Regions from separate parts of the Sodalis sp. RH14 genome, predicted to be linked through region 2. Evidence: predicted binding sites of a transcription regulator. Region 2 holds the regulator's gene; the other holds the start of a gene.

What was found. Region 2 encodes sigma-54, which starts transcription at its own class of promoters, with help from an activator protein. Its sites were predicted from a motif close to GTTGGCACANNTTTCGCTNT; they were not measured.
Region 1: glnK (P-II family nitrogen regulator) is a predicted target of sigma-54. The motif match lies at 3,777-3,796, and genes of this name have one in related genera.

The regions. Positions count from the first base shown of each region.
Region 1 is NZ_CP178739.1:1,183,956-1,191,485, forward strand. It holds gene ACL2XQ_RS05210 (SmdA family multidrug ABC transporter permease/ATP-binding protein) at 1-1,753, shown strand, start outside; gene ACL2XQ_RS05215 (SmdB family multidrug efflux ABC transporter permease/ATP-binding protein) at 1,746-3,527, shown strand; gene glnK (P-II family nitrogen regulator) at 3,848-4,186, shown strand; gene amtB (ammonium transporter AmtB) at 4,228-5,514, shown strand; gene tesB (acyl-CoA thioesterase II) at 5,621-6,484, opposite strand; gene ACL2XQ_RS05235 (YbaY family lipoprotein) at 6,752-7,312, shown strand.
Region 2 is NZ_CP178739.1:5,096,518-5,104,047, forward strand. It holds gene lptC (LPS export ABC transporter periplasmic protein LptC) at 1-277, shown strand, start outside; gene lptA (lipopolysaccharide ABC transporter substrate-binding protein LptA) at 255-836, shown strand; gene lptB (LPS export ABC transporter ATP-binding protein) at 851-1,576, shown strand; gene rpoN (RNA polymerase factor sigma-54) at 1,624-3,057, shown strand; gene hpf (ribosome hibernation promoting factor) at 3,081-3,368, shown strand; gene ptsN (PTS IIA-like nitrogen regulatory protein PtsN) at 3,475-3,954, shown strand; gene rapZ (RNase adapter RapZ) at 4,066-4,920, shown strand; gene npr (PTS phosphocarrier protein NPr) at 4,917-5,189, shown strand; gene ACL2XQ_RS23230 (BglG family transcription antiterminator) at 5,190-7,103, opposite strand; gene dagF (2-dehydro-3-deoxy-phosphogluconate aldolase) at 7,110-7,530, opposite strand, start outside.

The DNA.
Region 1 (7,530 bases), 2.1 Mb from region 2:
ATTAGGTTGGTATTTTCGCCGCGAATGGCGACGTTATCTGGGGTCGGTCTTACTGTTGATCATTATCGCCATACTGCAACTGATCCCGCCCAGACTGGTCGGGGTTATCGTGGACGGCGTGACGGAGCATCGGGCCTCCACGCGGATGATCATGATGTGGCTGGGCGTCATGGCGTTTACCGCCGTGCTGGTATACCTGCTGCGCTACGTATGGCGAGTGCTGCTGTTCGGCGCCTCTTATAAGCTGGCGGTGGAGCTGCGCGCCCGGTTTTATCATTTGCTCAGCCATCAACTGCCGGGTTTTTATCTGCGCCACCGCACCGGCGATCTGATGGCGCGCGCCACCAACGACGTGGACCGGGTGGTATTCGCCGCCGGGGAAGGGGTGCTGACCCTGGTGGACTCGCTGGTGATGGGCCTGTCGGTGCTGGTGGTGATGAGCGTGCAGATAAGCTGGCAGCTTACCCTGCTGTCGCTGCTGCCGATGCCGGTCATGGCGCTGCTGATTAAACACAACGGCGATGAGCTGCACCGGCGGTTTAAAACCGCCCAGGCGGCGTTTTCGTCGCTCAATAACCAAACGCAGGAAAGCCTTACCGGCATCCGCATGATCAAGGCCTTCGGTCTGGAGGGATACCAGTCGGAGCGGTTTGTGCAGGTGGCCGCCGACGCCGGCGCAAAAAATATGCGCGTGGCGCGCATTGACGCGCGTTTCGATCCCACCATTTACCTGACCGTCGGCTTTTCTAACCTGCTGGCCATCGGGGGCGGCAGTTGGATGGTGATGAACGATCTGCTGACGCTTGGGCAGTTAACCAGCTTTATTATGTATCTGGGCCTGATGATTTGGCCGATGCTGGCATTAGCCTGGATGTTTAATATTGTCGAGCGGGGCAGCGCCGCCTATAGCCGGATCCGCCAAACGCTGGACGAGGCTCCTCAGGTCAGGGACGGTAAGGAAATGCTTCCCCCCGGACGCGGCGTCCTTGAGGTTGACGTCGACAGCTTCAGCTATCCGCACACGCCGCAGCCGACATTGAATAATATCCATTTGCGGCTGGCGCCGGGACGGGTGCTGGGTATCTGCGGCCCGACCGGCGCCGGTAAAAGCACGCTGTTATCGCTGCTGCAGCGGCATTTTGACGTGACCCGGGGCGAGATCCGTTTCCACGGTATGTCCCTTGCCGATGTCTCCCTTGATCAGTGGCATAGCCGCCTGGCGGTGGTCAGCCAGACGCCGTTTTTATTTTCCGATAGCGTGGCGCGTAATATCGCCCTCGGCCGGCCGGACGCCACCCGGGAGCAAATCGAGCGGGCGGCGACCCTTGCCTGCGTGCATGAGGATATCCTGCGGCTGCCGCAGGGCTATGAAACCGAAGTGGGCGAGCGGGGCGTGATGCTGTCCGGCGGGCAAAAACAGCGTCTGTCCATTGCCCGCGCCCTGCTGCTGGAGGCGGAAATCCTGATATTCGACGACGCGCTCTCCGCCGTGGACGGGCGTACCGAACATACCATCTTGCGCAATCTCAGGCAGTGGGGCGAGGGACGTACCCTGATCATTACCGCCCACCGGCTGTCGGCGCTGAATGCGGCCGATGAAATCGTCGTGCTGCGCCACGGCACCCTTGCCCAGCGGGGCGAACATCAGCATCTGCTGCAGGAAGAGGGCTGGTATCGGGATATGTTCCGCTACCAGCAGTTGGAAGCAGCGCTCAGCGCCGATCCGGACGGGCAGGAGGCGGCCGATGCGTAAATGGCAAACCCTGTGGCCGACGCTGAAACGGCTGCTGGCCTACAGCCGGCCTTACCGCAAACCGCTGACGCTGGCGGTGGTCATGCTGTGGCTGGCGGCCGGCGCGGAAGTCGCCGGCCCGGTGGTGATCAGCTTTTTTATCGACCGGGTCGTACCGCTGAAAACCTTTCCGCCGCTGCTGGTGACCGGGCTGGCACTGGGTTATATCGCCCTGCAGATGGTGTCCGCGTCCCTGCGCTACTACCAGGCGCTGTTGTTCAACCAAACGGCGCTCGACGTGGTGCAGCAACTGCGCACCGAGGTCATGGATGCCGCGCTGCGCCAGCCGCTGAGCGCGTTTGATACCCAGCCGGTGGGCCAGCTTATCTCGCGGGTGACCAATGATACCGAGGTGGTCAAGGATCTTTACGTCACGGTGATGGCGACGGTGCTGCGCTGTATCGCCCTGGTGGGCGCCATGCTTATTGCGATGTTTATGCTGGACTGGCGCATGGCCGCCATTTCGATGGTGATCTTCCCCGTGGTGGCGCTGGTAATGACGGTGTATCAGCATTTCAGCACCCCGATCGTGCGTCGCCTGCGCGCCTATCTGGCGGATATCAACAATGGCTTTAATGAAGCGATAAGCGGCATGAGCGTCATCCAGCAGTTTCGCCAGCAGGGGCGTTTCGGCCAACGGCTGGCGCAAGCCAGCCACGCCCATTACCTGGCGCGGATGCAGACCCTGAGGCTTGAGGGCTTTTTGCTGCGCCCGCTCCTGAGCCTGCTGTCGGCGTTGGTATTATGCGGCCTGCTGATGCTGTTTAGCTTCAGCCCGGCGGGCACCGTCGGGGTCGGGGTACTGTATGCCTTTATCAATTATCTCGGCCGCTTAAATGAGCCGCTGATTGAACTGACCACCCAGCAATCGATGCTGCAACAGGCCGTGGTGGCGGGCGAGCGCATCTTTGAACTGATGGACGGCGACCGGCAGCAGTACGGCGACGACGACCGGCCCTTGAGCAGCGGACGTATTGATATTCGCGACCTCAGCTTTTCCTACCGCGATGCCACGCCGGTATTGCGGCATATTTCCCTGTCGGTGCCATCCCGGCGCTTTATCGCGCTGGTGGGGCATACCGGCAGCGGTAAAAGCACCCTGGCCAATTTAATGATGGGCTATTATCCCATCAGCGAGGGTGCGCTATTGCTTGACGGCCGGCCCATCGCCAGCCTGTCGCACCGGGTGCTCAGACAAGGCGTCGCCATCGTCCAGCAGGACCCGGTGGTCATGGCGGACACTGTATTCACCAATATTACCCTGGGGCGTGATATCAGCGAATCCAGGGCCTGGCATGCCCTGGAACAGGTGCAACTGGCGGAACTGGTCAGATCCATGCCGGGCGGCATCCACGCCGGCCTCGGCGAGCAGGGCAATACCCTGTCGGTCGGGCAAAAACAGCTGCTGGCCATGGCCAGGGTTCTGGTCCTCACTCCGCAAATCCTGATCCTCGACGAGGCCACCGCCAATATCGACTCCGGCACCGAGCAGGCGATCCAGCGGGCGTTGGCGGCTATCCGCCACCAGACCACCCTGGTGGTTATCGCGCACCGCTTATCCACCATTGTCGAGGCTGACGAAATTCTGGTGCTCCACCGTGGCGAAGCGGTGGAGCGGGGCTCCCACGAGGCGTTGTTAACGCAGCGGGGCCGCTATTTCCAGATGTATCAACTGCAGCAGGCCGGCAGGGCGCTCGCCGCCGACGTCAGGGTGGCCGGCGCGGGGCACGGCTGACGATGTGCGACGGATGTGCCGCCCGTGGGTAGCCGCGGATAAGCATGCTGGGCGCTTAAGCGCAGCGCGCACCGGGATTGAGCATCCCGGCGCCGATATTCCCCCTTCTGCACCGTAATCTGGCGTAGCGCACTAATACAGTGCGCCTCGCTGGTGTATTTTTGCGCGTCGTCGGAGCCAATGCTGCGCCTGAGGCGGGTTTTGCTGTATCGGCGGGCGTCCAACGGTAAATTTCTATTTCAAAACATTTGTGGCACATGCTTTGCTTTACTCAGGCGTAGCGATCGCGAGTTCAGATCCAAATTCTTGAGGGGGAACATATGAAGCTGGTAACCGTGGTGATTAAACCATTTAAATTAGAAGACGTGCGAGAAGCGCTTTCTGCTGTGGGCATTCAAGGGCTGACGGTCACCGAGGTCAAAGGCTTTGGACGGCAAAAGGGCCATGCAGAGCTGTATCGCGGGGCCGAATACAGCGTTAATTTCCTGCCCAAGGTAAAAATTGATATCGCCATTGCCGACGATCAGCTAGATGAAGTTATCGATGTCATCAGTAAAGCGGCGTATACCGGAAAGATCGGCGACGGCAAGATTTTTGTTGCTGAGCTACAACGGGTCATCCGGATTCGTACCGGAGAGACCGACGAAGCAGCACTTTAACGACACACACGCGCGAATTTTGTGGATAGGGATGAATGAAAATGAAGAAACTTGTCTCATTGACCAGCCTCGGCGCAGTAGCATTGTTGCCGACATGGGCCATGGCCGCAGCGCCTGTTGCTGACAAGGCCGATAACGCTTTTATGATGATAAGCACCGCTTTGGTGCTGTTTATGACTTTACCGGGGATTGCCTTGTTTTACGGCGGCCTGCTGCGCGCCAAAAACGTGCTGTCGATGTTGACCCAGGTTGCGGTCACCTTCGCCATGGTCTGCGTGCTGTGGCTGATTTACGGTTACTCCCTGGCCTTTAGCGAGGGCAATCCGTTTTTCGGCGGGTTCGGTTGGACCATGTTGAAGAATATTGAGCTGACGGCGCTGACCGGTACGTTCTATCAACTGATCCACGTCGCGTTTCAATGTTCGTTTGCCTGTATTACCGTCGGTCTGATTGTCGGCGCCCTGGCGGAACGTATTCGTTTCTCCGCGGTGCTGATTTTTGTGCTGGTATGGCTGACCTTTTCCTACCTGCCGATGGCGCATATGGTTTGGGCAGGCGGTTATCTGGCGGCGCAGGGCGCGCTGGACTTCGCCGGGGGTACTGTCGTTCATATCAATGCGGCGAGTGCCGGTTTGGTGGGTGCCTATATGCTGGGCAAACGCTCAGGTTTCGGCAAGGAAGCGTTTAAGCCGCATAACCTGCCGATGGTCTTTACCGGTACCGCGATCCTGTATGTCGGCTGGTTCGGCTTCAACGCCGGTTCCGCCAGCGCTGCCAACGAAATTGCCGCACTGGCTTTCCTCAATACCGTCATGGCTACCGCCGGCGCCATCCTGTCCTGGGTGTTTGTTGAGTGGATGCTGCGCGGCAAGCCTTCCTTGCTGGGCGCCTGCTCCGGTTGTATCGCCGGTCTGGTCGCCATCACTCCTGCCGCCGGCACCGTCGGCGTCGGTGGCGCACTGGTCATTGGCCTGGTGGGCGGCGTAGCCGGGCTTTGGGGTGTGGTTGCCCTGAAAAAATGGCTGCGGGTGGATGATGTCTGCGACGTATTCGGCGTGCACGGCGTGTGCGGTATCGTAGGCTGCCTGCTGACCGGCGTATTCACTTCCGCCTCGCTCGGCGGCGTGGGTTACGCTCAGGGTGTTACCATGGGGCACCAGCTCTGGGTTCAGCTGTTCAGCGTGATCGTCTGTCTGGTCTGGTCCGGCGTCGTGGCCTTTATCGGCTTCAAGATTGCCGATATGGTGGTGGGGCTGCGTGTGTCCGAAGAACAGGAACGCGAAGGCCTGGACGTCAACAGCCATGGCGAAAATGCCTATAACGAATAATTTTCTATGCAGCGCCGGGGCACGATAACCGGCCATGGAAAATCAGCAGGGGCGATTTATCGCCCCTGTTTTCATTTGCGCAAAGCGCCGGGCGGGCCGGGTGGGTTCACACCCCATGGTGCCGCATCACGCCTTCCTGCGCCGTCGAGGCTACCAGCACCCCGTCGCGGCGGAAAATCTGTCCGCGCACAAATCCCCGCGCGCCGGACGCCGAAGGGCTTTCTATCGCATATAACAGCCAATCGTCAAAACGAAAAGGGCGATGGAACCACATCGAATGATCAATGGTGGCGATTTGCACCCCGGGCTCAAGAAACCCCACGCCATGCGGCTGGAGCGCTGTGGGCAGGAAGTTAAAATCGGACGCGTAGCCCAGCAGGAATTGATGGCATTCACGGTCATCCGGCAGTGTGCCCGCAGCCCGCAGCCAAACATAACGCACGGGTTTTTCCACGGCGCCTTTAAACGGGTTATGGAAAACAACCGGACGCATTTCTATCGGCTTTTCACCGGTCAGTTTTCGCCGCAGCGGCTCGGGCAGGCCGGCGGCCAGAGGCAGCGCGATATCCCGCTCCGAGGGCAACCCCTCGGGGGCGGGCACCTGGGGCATCGGGCTTTGGTGCTCAAAGCCCGTTTCTTCCGCCTGAAACGAGGCCGTCAGGTAAAATATCGGCAGGCCCTGCTGAATGGCGCTGACATGACGGGCGCTGAAACTGTTGCCGTCGCGCAGCTCGGCCACCTGATAGACAATGGGCAAGCTGACGTCGCCTGGGCGTAAAAAATAGCTGTGAAAGGAATGGACATGCCGCGCCGGGGGGACCGTCTGCCGCGCGGCGTACAAAGCCTGGGCCACCACCTGCCCGCCGAAGACCCGCGGCAGGCCCAAATCCTCGCTTTGACCGCGAAAAAGGCCTTCCTCCAGCTTTTCCAGGGTGATCAGATTCAATAGATGATCGATTTTACGGGTCATAACTACGCTCCAGTAACCAGGGTCTTCACTGCGGGTAAACGCATGACGGGTGCCGGCATAGCGTCGGGGCACCGAACCTCCCAGGCCGGCCATGACAGCCCGCTTTAATGAGCATAACCGCAAACGTGTCCGGTGCGAATGCAACCGACAGGAAAATATCAGGATTCTGTGCCATGATTAAATCATTAGGTGGTTCAGCCACCAAGACTTCACCGCCGCTTGGTATCGGTGAAATGATGAGCTAATAATAAGAAGGAGAGATAAATCATGAAACTCTGGCAAGTAGTAGGTGGCGCTGCGCTAGCGGTCACCTTGGCGGGATGCGCTGATAAAGGCCATCAGGTGGCTACCCCGGCGTTCAAAACCCCGGGCACCGCTGAACAAGCCGAAGCGTTAAGGCAACCCAGCGTTTCCGGCACCGTTTGGATCAGGCAACGGATCGCATTGCCTCCCGACGCGGTATTGACCGTAACGCTGTCCGATGCCTCGATAAGCGATACGCCGTCTACCGTCATTGCGCAACGTGTGGTACGCACGGAAGGTAAGCAGGCGCCGTTCAGCTTTGTGTTGCCGTTTAATCCGGCGCAAATACAGCCCAATGCGCGCATCCTGCTAAGCGCGGCGATTACCGTCGATGGCCGGTTAATGTTTATTACCGAGCAGGTGAAGACGGTTATCAACAACGGCGGCACCAAACAGGATCTGACGCTGGTGCCGGTGGAAGCCGTGGCCATGCCGACACGCGCCGCGGCGGCATCTACCGTGCCGCTGACCTCTCCCACCCAGGTGGCGCCGGCCAGCAGTGTTCCCGCGCCTAACCAGTTGTAAGGTCTCTTGGGATGGTGCTAAACGCCGCGGTGTTGGCGGCGTTTATGCCGGCTAAAGCGTCGCGTGCCTGGGCACAACGGCTTGAGACGTTACTGAACAACACTGAACAACGCCTCTGGTGGCGATAGGTTGAGTGTCTCACAGGGAGGTGAGACGCGCTCACGCCCTAGCGCCATGGCGACAAATCATCATCCCCGCCAAGACTAAGGTATTTAACG
Region 2 (7,530 bases):
GTCCGATCGGGCCAAGCTGACCAATGATAAAATGCTTTATTTATACGGCCATGTTCAGGTTGACAGTCTGACCGAAACCTCACAACTGCAGCGTATCAGAACCGATAACGCGGTGGTGAATCTTGTTACGCAGGATGTTTCCTCCGATGACGAGGTGACCCTATATGGCATCGGATTTAACTCTAAAGGCATGAAAATGCGCGGAAACCTGCGGAACAAGACTGCCGAGCTGATTGAAAAGGTTAAGACCTCTTATGAAATCCAAAATCCAAAATAACATCTGTTACGTTTTTGCGGCCGGCGCGCTGCTGCTGGCGAGCGCCAATGCCCTGGCGCTGACCGGCGATACCGACCAGCCGATCAATATTGATTCCGAGCAGCAGGCCGTCGATATGCAGACCAATGTCGTCACCCTTACCGGTACGGTGGTGGTCAAACAAGGCTCCATCGACATCCGGGCGGACAAAGTGGTCATCACCCGCCCCAACGGCGAACAGGGCAAGGAAGTGGTCGAGGGTTACGGCAATCCGGTGACGTTTTACCAGATGCAGGACAACGGCAAGCCGGTGAAGGGCCATGCGCAAAAGGTCCGCTATGAGCTGGCCAACGATTTTGTGGTGCTGACCGGCGACGCTTATCTCGAACAGCTCGACAGCAACGTCAAGGGCGATCGCATCACCTACCTGGTTAAACAACAGCAAATGGAAGCCTTCAGCGACAAGGGCAAACGGGTCACCACCGTATTGGTGCCGTCCCAGCTGCAGGATAAGAACCCGGCGGGCGCGGCACCCAAAGCGTCCTCAGCGCCCAAGGCGCCCAAATCCGGCACTAAATAAGAGTAATTGAACCCATGGCAACATTAATCGCAGAAAACCTGGCTAAAGCCTACAAGGGCCGACATGTGGTGGAAGACGTCAGCCTCAAGGTCAGCTCAGGGGAAATCGTCGGGTTGCTGGGGCCGAACGGGGCCGGCAAGACCACCACGTTCTACATGGTGGTCGGCATCATCCAGCGCGACGCCGGGCGCATTATTATCGATGACGACGATATCAGCCTGCTGCCGTTGCATACCCGCGCCCGGCGCGGCATCGGCTACCTGCCGCAGGAAGCGTCGATTTTCCGCCGCCTGAGCGTGTTTGATAACCTGATGGCGGTATTGCAGATCAGAAACGATCTCAGCGCTTCGCAGCGCGACGACCGCGCCAATGCGCTGATGGAAGAATTCCATATCGCCCATCTGCGCGATAACCTGGGGCAATCATTATCCGGCGGCGAGCGGCGGCGGGTGGAAATTGCCCGCGCCCTGGCGGCCAACCCTAAATTCATCCTGCTTGACGAGCCCTTTGCCGGCGTCGACCCGATTTCCGTCATCGATATCAAGAAAATCATTGAACATCTGCGCGATAGCGGCCTGGGCGTGCTGATTACCGATCATAACGTACGCGAAACATTGGACGTCTGCGAGCGCGCCTATATCGTAAGCCAGGGACATCTTATCGCCCATGGCACACCCGCCGAAATCCTTCAGGACGAGCAGGTGAAGCGTGTTTATCTGGGCGAAGAGTTCCGCCTCTGATAAGGTGTCCTGAAGTGAAAGCCCCAAGAGGTTAATTGACGCATTATATGAAGCAAGGTTTGCAACTCAGGTTTAGTCAGCAACTCGCCATGACTCCGCAGTTACAGCAAGCAATACGCCTGCTGCAACTGTCTACGCTTGAACTTCAGCAGGAGATTCAAACCGCGCTGGAAAGCAACCCCTTACTTGAGCAAACCGATGTCCATGAAGAAATAGACTCACACGACGTACCCGACAGCGAATCGCTTGATACCCGCGAGGCGATGGAGCAGAAGGACATGCCGGAAGAACTGCCGCTTGACGCCACCTGGGACGAAATGTACTCGGCGGGCACGCCCTCGGGCACCGGCACCGACTACCGCGACGAAGAACTGCCGATTTACCAGGGCGAAACCATCCAGACCCTGCAGGATTACCTGATGTGGCAGGTGGAGCTGACGCCGTTTTCCGATACCGATATCGCCATTGCCACCTCCATCGTCGACGCGGTGGATGAAACCGGTTACCTGACGGTGCCGCTGGAAGATATCCTCGAGTGCATCGGCGACGACAGCGTCACCATGGACGAAGTGGAAGCGGTATTAAAACGCGTGCAGCGCTTTGATCCGGTGGGCGTGGCGGCGCGGGATCTGCGGGATTGCCTGCTGATCCAGCTATCGCAGCTGTCGAAGGATTTCCCTTACCTGAACGAAGCCAGGCTTATCGTCAGCGACTATCTCGATCTGCTGGCCAGCCATGATTTCCGCAGCCTGCTGCGATCCACCCGCCTAAAGGAAGACGTGCTGAAATCCGCCATGGCGCTGATCCAATCCCTCGATCCCCGGCCCGGCCAGTCAATCAATACCACCGAATCGCAATATGTCATCCCGGACGTCCTGGTGCGCAAGGTGCATAATCGCTGGACGGTGGAGCTCAATACCGACAGCATTCCCAATCTTAAAATCAACCAGCAATACGCCGCGCTCGGCAATACCACCCGCAATGACTCGGACGGACAATTTATCCGCAGCCATTTGCAGGAAGCGCGCTGGTTGATCAAAAGCCTGGAAAGTCGTAATGACACGCTGTTAAAAGTGACCCGCTGCATCGTGGAGCAGCAACAGGCGTTTTTCGATCAGGGAGAGGAGTATATGCGGCCCATGGTGCTGGCGGATATCGCCCAGGCGGTGGAGATGCACGAATCGACGATATCCCGCGTCACGACGCAAAAATATCTGCACAGCCCGCGCGGCATTTTTGAACTGAAATATTTTTTCTCCAGCCACGTCAATACCGAGGGGGGAGGCGAAGCGTCTTCTACGGCCATTCGTGCGCTGGTGAGAAAATTAATCGCCGCGGAAAACCCGGCGAAGCCGCTAAGCGATAGCAAGCTGACCACCCTGCTTTCCGATCAGGGCATTATGGTGGCGCGGCGAACCGTGGCAAAATACCGAGAGTCTTTGTCCATCCCGCCGTCAAACCAGCGTAAGCAAATGGTTTGACCTCTACAGAGAAGGAAGACACTATGCAGCTGAATATTACCGGACAGCGCGTTGAAATCACCGATGCTTTGCGCGATTTCGTGACGACGAAATTTTCCAAGCTGGAACAATACTTCGACCGGATCAATCAGGTATATATTGTTCTGAAGATCGAAAAAGTCCAGCAGATTGCCGAAGCGACGATCCATGTCAACGGCGGTGAGCTGCACGCGACGTCAGAGGCGGACGATATGTATGCCGCCGTCGATTTGCTGATCGACAAGCTGACGCGCCAGTTGAACAAACATAAAGAGAAACTGAAACAGTACTGAATTCACTGTAGCCATTATCGCTACCTAACCTCACATCGGCTCGTTATCCGTACGATAACGGGCCGATGAGTCTTAAAGGTGAAACAAGCGCCTTAAGTGAAATGAAATGACTAACGATACAGCTTTGCAAATAAACACGGTGTTAAGCCTTGAGTGCACCCGCGGCTCCATCCACTGCCAGAGCAAAAAGCGCGCGCTGGAAATTATCAGCGAGCTGGCGGCCAAGCAGCTCAACCTGGCGCCGCAGGTGGTGTTCGAGGCCGTATTGACCCGTGAACGCATGGGCAGTACCGGTATCGGCAACGGTATCGCCATCCCGCACGGCAAGCTGGAAGAAGACACCCTGCGCGCGGTCGGTGTGTTTATCCGCCTGGAGCAGCCCATTGCCTTTGATGCGATAGATAACCAACCGGTGGATTTGCTGTTTGCGCTATTGGTGCCGGCCGAGCAGTGTAAAACCCATTTGCACACCCTGGCCCTGGTGGCCAAGCGCCTGGCCGATAAAACGGTCTGCCGTCGCCTGCGCGCCGCGCAAAGCGATGAAGAGCTGTATGCCATAATGACGGAAACGGAAGCCGGGTCTTAACGCGCCGGGTCGGATTGCCTGCCCGGCGCTGTACCGACCAGCGGGGAGTCATTGGCGCGATTACGGCAAGCGTGGCCAATGGGTCAATAAAAATACCAGAGGGGAGTCGTCATGGTGCTGATGATTGTCAGCGGTCGATCCGGTTCAGGGAAATCAGTCGCGCTGCGCGCGCTGGAAGATATGGGGTTTTATTGCGTCGATAACCTGCCGGTGGTGCTGCTGCCGCAATTGGCCAATACGCTGGCCGACCGGAATATCTCCGCCGCGGTGAGCATTGATGTGCGCAATATGCCCGAGACGCCGGAGATTTTCGAGCACGCCATGGACAACCTGCCGCAAAGCTTTTCGCCGCAGCTGTTGTTCCTCGACGCCGATCGCAGCACCCTAATCAGGCGGTATAGCGATACCCGGCGCCTGCATCCGTTATCCAGCAAGAACCTGTCGCTGGAAAGCGCCATTGATGAAGAGAATGAACTGCTGGAACCGCTGCGCTCCCGCGCGGATCTGATTATCGATACCACGGAAATGTCGGTGCATGAGCTGGCGGAAATGCTGCGTGCCCGGCTGCTGGGCAAACGCGAGCGCGAGCTGACCATCGTGTTCGAGTCTTTCGGCTATAAGCACGGCCTGCCCATCGACGCCGATTATGTTTTCGACGTGCGTTTCCTGCCCAACCCGCACTGGGATCCCAAACTGCGGCCGATGACCGGGCTGGATAAGCCGGTGGCGGCCTTTCTCGACCGCCATACCGAAGTGCATAATTTTATCTATCAAACCCGCAGTTACCTGGAGTTATGGTTGCCGATGCTGGAAACCAATAACCGCAGCTACCTGACCGTGGCCATTGGCTGCACCGGCGGCAAACACCGCTCGGTCTACGTGGCCGAGCAGCTGGCGGACTATTTCCGTTCACGCGGTAAAAACGTCCAGTCCCGGCACCGCACCCTGGAAAAGCGCAAACCATGACGGTTAAACAAACGGTGGAAATCAAGAACCGCCTGGGCATGCACGCCCGGCCGGCAATGAAGCTATTCGATCTGGTGCAAAGCTTTGACGCGGAGGTGTTGCTGCGCAACGATAGCGGCACCGAAGCGGAAGCCAGCAGCGTTATCGCCCTGCTGATGCTGGACTCGGCCAAAGGCCGGGTGATCGAGGTGGAGGCCACCGGCCCGGATGAGATACAGGCGCTGGCGGCGGTGATCGAGCTGTTTAACGCCGGTTTCGACGAAGACTGATCACGCGCGGCTCAGGCTATCGATGGCCACCGCCTTGAAGCCGGCGAAATCGCGACTGTCGCGCAGCCTGGGCATGGAGCGCTCGCGCACGAAGGTGACGAACAGCTCATAGATCGCCATCGCCTCTTCATAATCGGTCTTATTGATCGCCAGCAGGAAAATCACGTAGGCGGTTTCATTATCGCCCCAGGCTATGCCCTGCGGCGCCAGAATGGTGTAAATCACCGTCTGCCTGGCCAGCAGCCCCAGGGAATGCGGCAGCGCAATGCCGTCGCCCAACAGGGTACTGACGATAGCCTCGCGCTCCACCACCGAGGGATAAAAATCCTTATCCACAACCCCTTCCCGCTTCAGCTGGCCGCATACCTGCTTAAACAGCGCCTGCTGGGTCAGCGGCCGGTCGACAATCATAAAATGCTGTTCAGAAAAGAACTTTTCCAGCATATAAGGGCGGGTGCGATCCACCAGCACCAGTTTGCCCAGCTGTTCGAGCTGATAGTCGCTGGGGAACGGCGCCAGCACCATCACCGGTTTGTTTTTTTCACCGATCCTGACGGTGGAAATGACAAAATCCTCCTCCAGCGCCGGCAGCTTGTCATATTCCCGTAATGAAATCACCTGCGTCACGGCAATCTGCGGATATTTGCGCTTGAGCATCGCCTGGATCATGCGCACCGTCGAGTTGCCGCTGTCGCAGACCAGCAGCGCCTGCGGATGGCGCTGGTAGCCGATATTGTAGTGCCGTTCCAGGCCGACGCCGATATGCAGGACCAGATAGCCTATCTCGTTTTCACTGATGACATACGGGGTATATTTGCCCCAGCTGGTTACCGCCGCCAGCGTCACGTCATAGGCCATGGGATAGTGCTGCTTGATGTTGGCCAGCAGCGGATTGGGAATGGTGATTTGATAGCGCACCCGGGTGATCATGGTCTTGATATGGGTCAGCAGGTCGGCGCGCAGCTGGCTGTCGTTTTGCAGGTTATAGTTATAGTGGCTGTTGATATAGCTGAGGATATAGTCCACCAGCGTTTCGTCGTCGTCGGCGTTAATGGACGAGGGATTGATGTCCTGTATCCGCCGCGCGGCAATATGGATGCGCAGGTAATTTTCCTCCGCCGCCGAAAAGCCCTTGCCGGTTAACGGTTCGATCAGGCGCACCAGCTGCGCGGACGCCGTTTTAATCCCCTCGTCCACCTCCTCCATAGGGAAATCCGGCAGGGGGTAGCCTTGCCGGATGCGTTTGACCGCCACCGCGCTGTACAGAGCCAGATATTGTTCGCCCTCATCGGTAAGCTTGATGCCGCTGGCCACCAGGCTTTGGTGCCAGGCCGGCTTCAGCCGCGGCAGAATATCGAACGGCAGCTCGCCGCTGGCCAGCAGATAGCTGTCATGCTCGTCCAGCGACAGGGAATACATCAGATCGGTCAGGCACACCCGGATGGACGCTTCCTTGCCGAACAGCTTCATGCCGTGGCGGGGTTTGGTCTCGATAGTCAGATCGTAGCGCGACAGCCGTTCGCGCACTTCGCCCATATCGCTTTGCAGCGTGCCGCGGCTGACATACCATTCGTCGGCCACATCCTCCATCTTAAAGGCATAGGCCGAGCTTAAAAAGCGTACCATCAGCGCCGGGATACGCTCGGCGCTGGAATGAGGTGTGCGATTTTGGCGCGGCGTCTGCCGGGAGAGCGAGGCAAAAAGCGGCTCGTCGTCGATTTTCAACTGATAGCCGCTGCCGCGGTTGAGAACAAACTGCGCGCCATGGCCGGACAGGATGGCGTTCAGCGCCTGGATATCGGCCCGCACGGTGCGGGTCGATACCGAAAAACGTCTGGCCAGCTCTTCCTGCGGCAGCGATTCCGCCTGTAATGCGTCGAACATATTGGCCAGTCGCTGGTTAGGAAATCTCACCATGGCTTATGCAACCTGCTTTTTTACCAGCGCCAGCAATGTCGCCACGTCCTGGGGGCGGGTATTGCCGGTCTCTTTGTCGATAATCGAGCTGTAGATATGCGGAATGATGCGTTTGACCCCGGCGTCCAGCGCGATCTGCAGGATCGGGGCGAAGTTGTCCAGATCGATGCCGCCGGTCGGTTCCAGATAAAAATCATGACGCGCGCAGGCCAGCGCAACCGCCCGGTATTCATCCAGGTGATCCAGCCCGCCCATGGGGAAAAACTTAATGGAGCTGCCGCCCATGTCCTTTAGCAGGGCGATGGCCGTTTCAATGGGCACGATGCCGTCGGGCGACCTGGCGCTGAGCGGACCGGTGGAGATTTTCACCAGCCCCGGCCGGCCGGTGGGCGACACCAGGCCATTGACCAGGGTATCGGTCTGG